3 regions of the Shewanella denitrificans OS217 genome follow, and region 2 is predicted to be linked to each of the others. Evidence: predicted binding sites of a transcription regulator. Region 2 holds the regulator's gene; each other region holds the start of a gene.
The links. The regulator sigma-54, encoded in region 2, starts transcription at its own class of promoters, with help from an activator protein. The targets are predictions, from matches to a motif close to GTTGGCACGNNNNTNGNNT.

Region 1: the regulator sigma-54 is predicted to act here: its motif matches at 997-1,015, upstream of SDEN_RS20315 (DUF1328 domain-containing protein).
Region 3: the regulator sigma-54 is predicted to act here: its motif matches at 1,210-1,228, upstream of SDEN_RS07930 (DUF3192 domain-containing protein).

What each region holds. Positions count from the first base shown of each region.
Region 1 is NC_007954.1:4,451,774-4,454,041, reverse strand. Features, by position in the region: gene SDEN_RS19320 (bifunctional protein-serine/threonine kinase/phosphatase) at 1-837, shown strand, start outside; gene SDEN_RS20315 (DUF1328 domain-containing protein) at 1,064-1,240, shown strand; gene SDEN_RS19310 (hypothetical protein) at 1,263-1,457, shown strand; gene SDEN_RS19305 (diacylglycerol kinase family protein) at 1,518-2,268, shown strand, end outside.
Region 2 is NC_007954.1:560,137-562,404, reverse strand. Features, by position in the region: gene lptB (LPS export ABC transporter ATP-binding protein) at 1-150, shown strand, start outside; gene SDEN_RS02575 (RNA polymerase factor sigma-54) at 237-1,718, shown strand; gene hpf (ribosome hibernation promoting factor) at 1,745-2,032, shown strand; gene ptsN (PTS IIA-like nitrogen regulatory protein PtsN) at 2,035-2,268, shown strand, end outside.
Region 3 is NC_007954.1:1,761,806-1,764,073, reverse strand. Features, by position in the region: gene SDEN_RS07940 (GNAT family N-acetyltransferase) at 1-392, opposite strand, end outside; gene SDEN_RS07935 (DUF2789 domain-containing protein) at 515-745, shown strand; gene SDEN_RS07930 (DUF3192 domain-containing protein) at 753-1,136, opposite strand; gene SDEN_RS07925 (hypothetical protein) at 1,329-1,658, shown strand; gene SDEN_RS07920 (Zn-ribbon-containing protein) at 1,659-2,268, shown strand, end outside.

The sequences.
Region 1 (2,268 bases), 650 kb from region 2:
ATGAGTGAAGATAGGCATTACCTAAACAGTTTCATTGCTGAACTTTGGGTAGGCATTCGGGTTCAGCATCCTTCACTGATGAAGCTGTACCCAAATGAGAGCCAATTTCTGTACCACCTATGTGAATACGTGCCAGGGCAAACTCTTAGACAGTGGATGTATGATAATCCTGAGCCCAGTTTGGCTCAAGTAAGGTCCGTGCTGGCAGAACTCATCATAGGAGTAAGAGCATTGCAGCGGCTTGGGATCCTGCATAGGGACCTAAAGCCTGAAAACATCATGATTACCCCCCAAGGAAAAGTGGTACTTATCGACTATGGTGCAGCTCAAGCTCAAGGGTTAGTTGAACTCACAGGTTTTCTTACCTCCGCGGCTGAAAGTGGCGGGCAAGGAGGTGAGCCGCCGTTAGGTGCCCTAGATTATATTGCTCCTGAGTATTTGATGACGGGCGTAGCGGCTCATGAAGCAGATATTTTCTCAATGGGGGTTATCCTTTATGAAATGTTGACGGCCCAGCTGCCATATAAACACAACAAACTCATTTTTCAGCGACGAACTTCAAACTGGCACTATATCTCAGCACTGCAATATCGCCCTCAGCTACCATTGTGGGTAGATCTGGCGTTAAAAAAGGCCTGTCACCCTAAAAAAAATCAGCGTTATTCCTCCATGTCAGAATTTCTTACTGACATTAGCCAACCTAATAAAGCGATACTCACACGAATAGCACAAGCCCCCTTGATCGAACGAGAACCCGTGATGTTTTGGAAAACCTTGTGTGGCTTACTCTTGCTCATTTTAATTCTTCAATTTTTTGCTCCTTGGTCTATGGTTTAAACATGAGCTGTACTAGCGTTAGGGAAGACAGGTTTGTTTTTGAAACTATTACCTATTTCTAGGTAAAAATTTCCATTTCTCTCGACCTTCACGTTGAATTAGCGTAGGTATAATTATTTTATACTCTTAAATATCAAGGTTTTAATTATTTATCGTGAAGTTGGCACGAAGCTGGCTTTGTCTTAGCTATATTTTGTTGTTTACACCATAACTTGAGGAGGTTTGTATGTTAGGTTGGACACTTACGTTTCTGGTGATTGCACTTGTCGCAGGTGTATTGGGTTTTACTGGAATTGCTGGGGCTGCAGCAGGGATAGCTAAGATTATATTCTTTGTCTTTGTTGTTCTATTGCTGATTTCACTCGTTTCTAGAGCACTAAGTGGTAAACCACCGCGCCCTTAACATTAAAACATTGGAGATAAAAATGAAGTTATTGAAATTGATTACCAGCGCAAGTTTGATGTTATTACTCACAGCAGGCTTAACGGCCTGCTCAGATGATAAGGCGGAAACTGCTGGTGAAAAAATTGATGAAGCCATTACAGATGCAGGTAATGCGGTAGAAGATGCTTGTGAAGACGTAAAAGAAAGCGTCGATGCTAAAGATCCTGATTGCTAATAATGCGCAGTTTATGGGCAGCCCGGTGACACGGGCTGCTTACTTTTATTCGGGGGCATGATGTTAACTAGAATTCACATCAAATATTATTATAGTTTTGCTGCATTATTAGCCGTTCTTCTCCTGTTCACTTTTAACCAGCCTTTATTAAAAATTCTTTTTGCATGGCTGGGGCTGTCGTTATTCTTGGTGAGCTCGGCTTATTGGCTGAATAGTGCGAGCATCTTTAGAAAGTCCATTAACGGCACTATACCTTGGTATGTACGTTGGGGATTTATTCCATTTCTGTTTGCAAGCCAAGTCTATAACGCTTGGGCTAGAGCACGGGATACTGTGCCAGCTATCCAACAAATAGACAGTCAATTGTACCTAGCTTCACGCTTATTCCCAGCAGATGTTCAAACCCTTAAAGATAAAAAAATATCGGCCATTTTGGATGTGACTGCCGAATTCGATGCCCTAGATTGGTCCTTAATTGGCAAGGATGTAGATTACTTAAATGTGCCAGTATTAGATCATAGCGTGCCAACGGCAGAGCAGCTTAATCAAGCTATCAATTGGTTACATAGGCAGATAAAAGCGGGCAAGACGGTTGTTATTCATTGCGCTTTAGGTCGCGGACGTTCTGTACTTGTGCTCGCAGCCTACCTAGTGTGTCGCCAGAAAGAGACCACTTTTTTAGAAGTATTACGTAAGATTAGCAAGATACGTAAAACCGCGGGGTTAAATCCTTGGCAATTAGCGGCGGTTGAGCAAATTTATGCAGAAGGCAAAATTAGAATCAATAAGCGCGCTTGTATTATCGCGAATC
Region 2 (2,268 bases):
ACCGATCATAATGTCAGGGAAACCTTGGATGTTTGCGAACGCGCTTATATCGTCAGCCACGGCAATTTGATTGCCGAAGGCACACCTGCTGAAATCTTAGATAATCAGCAGGTTCGGGCAGTGTACTTAGGCGAACAATTCAAGCTATAGTTAATTAAAATGACGTTCAGGGGCACAGATAATGCTCCACCAAGATCTGTCGCACTCATGGAATAGACACTAGGGATATGCGGTAAATGAAAGCGTCACTCCAACTTAAAATGGGTCAACATCTGACTATGACCCCTCAGCTGCAACAGGCGATTCGCCTGCTGCAACTTTCTTCATTGGAGCTACAGCAAGAAATTCAACAAGCCCTTGAGTCCAATCCCTTATTGGAACTAGAAGACGAGTTCTCACAAGAAAAACCCCCTAAAAAAGATGACATCCAAGGTGATACCGATTTCAGCGACAATAGCCAAGTCAGCGTCGAGAAAGACACCTCCTCTGTGGACACAGCAGAATCCTTAACCAAGGAATCCATGCCCGATGAGTTACCCATGGATACCACCTGGGATGAAGTCTTCACCGCAGCGCCCAATTCAGGTTCAGCCAGTGGTGGCAGTTTCGATGATATGCCCTTTCAAGGGGAAACCACCGAAGGCTTATACGAGCATCTAGAGTGGCAAAAAAATCTCACCCCCTTCTCTGAAACCGATCGGGCCATCGCCACCGCCATCATAGATGCCATCGATGAGCGCGGTTATCTCACTCAGTCCACCCAAGATATTCTCGAAGCCATGGGCAACAGCGATGTTGAACTGGATGAAGTCGAAGCCGTATTAAAACGAGTACAGCATTTCGACCCTGTGGGCATAGCCGCGAGAGACCTGCGGGAGTGTTTGTTGATCCAGTTGGCCCAATATGCCGCCGACGTGCCTCATTTAAACAATGCACGTATGCTCATCGATGAGTATTTAGACTTGATCGCAGGCCGCGATTTTAGATTGTTAATGCGTAAAACTCGCCTTAAAGAAGACGAACTCAGGGACGCCATCGCCTTAATCCAATCCTTAAATCCAAGGCCTGGGCTTATTGTGGCCCATAATGAAGATGAATACGTGATCCCTGATGTGACTGTACTCAAGAAGAATGGCCGCTGGATGGTTGAGCTCAATCCCGATTGTATGCCAAAAATCAGCGTGAATCAGCAGTATGCCGCTATGGCTCGCAGCAGCAAGAGCCAAGTCGATAGCCAATTTATTCGTGGTAATTTGCAAGAGGCCAAATGGTTTATTAAAAGCTTAGAGAGCCGTAACGATACCTTGCTCAAAGTGGCTAATTGCATAGTTCAATATCAACAAGGGTTCTTCGAGTTTGGTGAAGAAGCAATGAAACCTATGGTTCTCAATGACATAGCAGAAGCCGTTGAGATGCATGAGTCGACCATTTCTCGTGTTACCACCCAAAAATACATGCACACCCCCAAAGGCTTGTTTGAACTCAAGTACTTCTTTTCAAGCCATGTGAGTACCGATGATGGGGGTGAATGCTCATCTACCGCAATCCGCGCTTTCATTAAAAAGCTGGTTGCCGCAGAAAACCAGAAAAAGCCATTAAGCGATAGCAAAATGGCTCAACTTCTGGCGGAACAGGGGATTAATGTTGCCCGTCGTACGATAGCAAAATATCGTGAAGCAATGCTCATCCCCCCCTCAAACCAACGTAAGAGTTTATAACCTACTAGGCTATTGGAGGATGTGTAATGCAGATCAATGTAACTGGGCACCATATAGAGATAACCGAATCACTGCGCGAATACATTAGCGGCAAATTTTCTAAACTTGAACGCCACTACGATCAGATCAATAATGTCCATGTGGTGCTAAATGTTGAGAAATTACAGCAAATTGCTGAAGCAAGAATTAGCTTAAGTGGTACAGAAGTGTTCGCAACATCAGAGCATGCCGACATGTACGCTGCCATAGACATCCTGATCGATAAACTCGATCGCCAGGTCATTAAACACAAAGAGAAGTTAACAAAACACTAACAATGGAACTTTGTAGCATACTGCAGCCGGAATGCACCACCTGTGCCACACCGGGCAGTAAGAAAAAGGTACTGGAACTCATCAGCGAACTTGTCGCTGCCCAGTACCCACCCCTCTCTGCGCAAGCAGTTTTCGAAAGCCTAGTGGCCAGAGAAAAAATGGGCAGCACAGGAATTGGGAATGGCATTGCGATACCACATGGCCGTTTAGACAATATCACTCAACCAATAGGCGTA
Region 3 (2,268 bases), 1.2 Mb from region 2:
TGATCACTGGGCAACTGTTCTATGATAGAGGTTTCTTTTTGCATCAAACCTTGAGTCGACTTCCAGCCAGTTCCTAGCAACATCTTAAACCGCCAATGCCAATAGCGACTCTCTCCTATGGGGACTTGGTGAGTGATGATACAAGCAACCCCTATGAGTCTGTCACCGTCAAACCATCCTATTAGCGGTTGTTCTTGCTGCCATAATTCATTGAGTTCTTCGCGAATGGCGGCGCGCAATTTTTGCTCGTAGCTGACTTTGTCCCCTGAAAAAAGAATCGCCAAAAAATAGGCATCGTTTTGGTAGGCATTATAAATAATGGAGGCTGCAATCCTAAGATCATCAGCTGTTAAATACACGGCGCGATATTGTTCCAACGGGGCAGTTTCCATAAGCAGTATCCTATTTAAACAGAGTTACCTCCAAGTTAACAAAAAAATAACATTGTGCAAGCCCCTTGTGCTTTGAAATTAGGCTTTTATACTCAGAGTAGGATGAATAGAGGAACTTGATTATGGACACGACACAGAACGATCTAACCCATTTATTTCAGCAACTAGGTTTAGGCCATCAACCTAAAGAAATAGAAGATTTTATTAATAAAAATAAAATTAAACACCATGTGCATCTGGCCGATGCCACATTTTGGACTCCAGCGCAGCGGAACTTCATTAAAGAAGCCTTGAATGAAGACGCCCAATGGTCAGAACTGGTGGACCAATTGGACGTCTTATTGCGGAAATAAAAGCAATTTAGATCATCTTATAAGCCGCATCACCCCAACCAATCAACTTGTTGTTGCGTAAAACGACGGGAGTGCATTCATCTTTAGTCGTTTTGCCATCGCCTTTACTCCATTGAGTACGATAGAAAAACACTTGAACTTGCTGCTCTGCATCTTGGGCTGAGGCTTGAGTCACAAACGCTTCACTAAAATCGGCGGTTCCCATGAGTAATGACACTTGTTGAGCGTCCATTCCCATGGAAAGTTTGGCAATATTGTCACGATTCATTTGTTGTTGCTGTTCCCAATCACTATTTCTGGCAGATCCATGCTCACCTACATTGAGCACACAACCACTCATTAATAGACTTAGGCTGGTTAACATTGCTATTGGGATAAGTTTTGATTTCATGTCTGGTCCTTTTTGTTTAAATTGCCACTACTCATGTTATTTTTTAAAATAATGGTGATATAGAACCAATGAAAAGCAAAATATATGCCAGAATAGGGATTACTTATAACATATTGATTTGAAGAAATTAATTAATATCAGGCTTGCTTGGTAGCATTCGAATTTATCAACATATGAGGAAATTAACCAACAATGAGTCCAATTGACCAAGTGCTCGCTGCCGCAAAAGCCATCGCCTTAAGTGGTCATGTACCCAATTTAGCCTTAGTTAAGTCACGTTTACGCAATAAACTGCCTATACCCATAATCATTCAGGGGCTCAAAGAATTTAAAGCTATGCCTAAGGAGTGCTGGGCAAGCCTTGCCGATGTAGACTTGAGTCAAGCTGAGGACAATGCGCTGCAAGCATCGAATACTGACCTTGATCTGCAGCAGTTACTTTTGACAATTCAGCAATTGACTCAACAAATAGACCAACTCACTGCAAGAGTTCAAATTCTTGAAAATAAGGTAGCCGAATAAATGTTTGTCACAGAACTACGCTTTGAATGCTTTGCAGACACCAGTATTGAAGCTGCAGAAAAAGCCATTAACAATTTTTTAGAGGCACTTAGGGCTAACGGGCAAGTGCTCGGGCGTGAGTTTGCAGTCGCCTTTAATGATGGTGAGTTCAGAGTCCGTCTATTGATCCCAGAGCGCAGCAGTCTCGCCAATCGATACAACAGCCCGTGGGTGAAAGTGGCACTTAATGGACTCACAGAGGCAAAAATACTTGCGCCAAGAGAGAAATTCATCGGACAAGACATTAATTCCGAAGCCAGTAATACCCATCAGCCCAGTTGGCAGCTGCTATACACCAGTTATGTGCACATGTGCTCGCCGCTGCGAAACGGCGATAACTTATTACCCATTCCTTTGTATCAAATTCCCGCTACCTTCAATGGCGATCATAAGCGGATGATAAAATGGCAGAGCGAATGGCAGGCGTGCGATGAACTGCAAATGGCGGCAGCCACCAAAGCTGAATTTGCAGCCTTAGATGAAATATCCAATACTGACAGTGACTTATTTAGACGTGGCTGGGATTTACGTGGTCGTATCGAGTACTTAACTAAGATCCCCACTTACTACT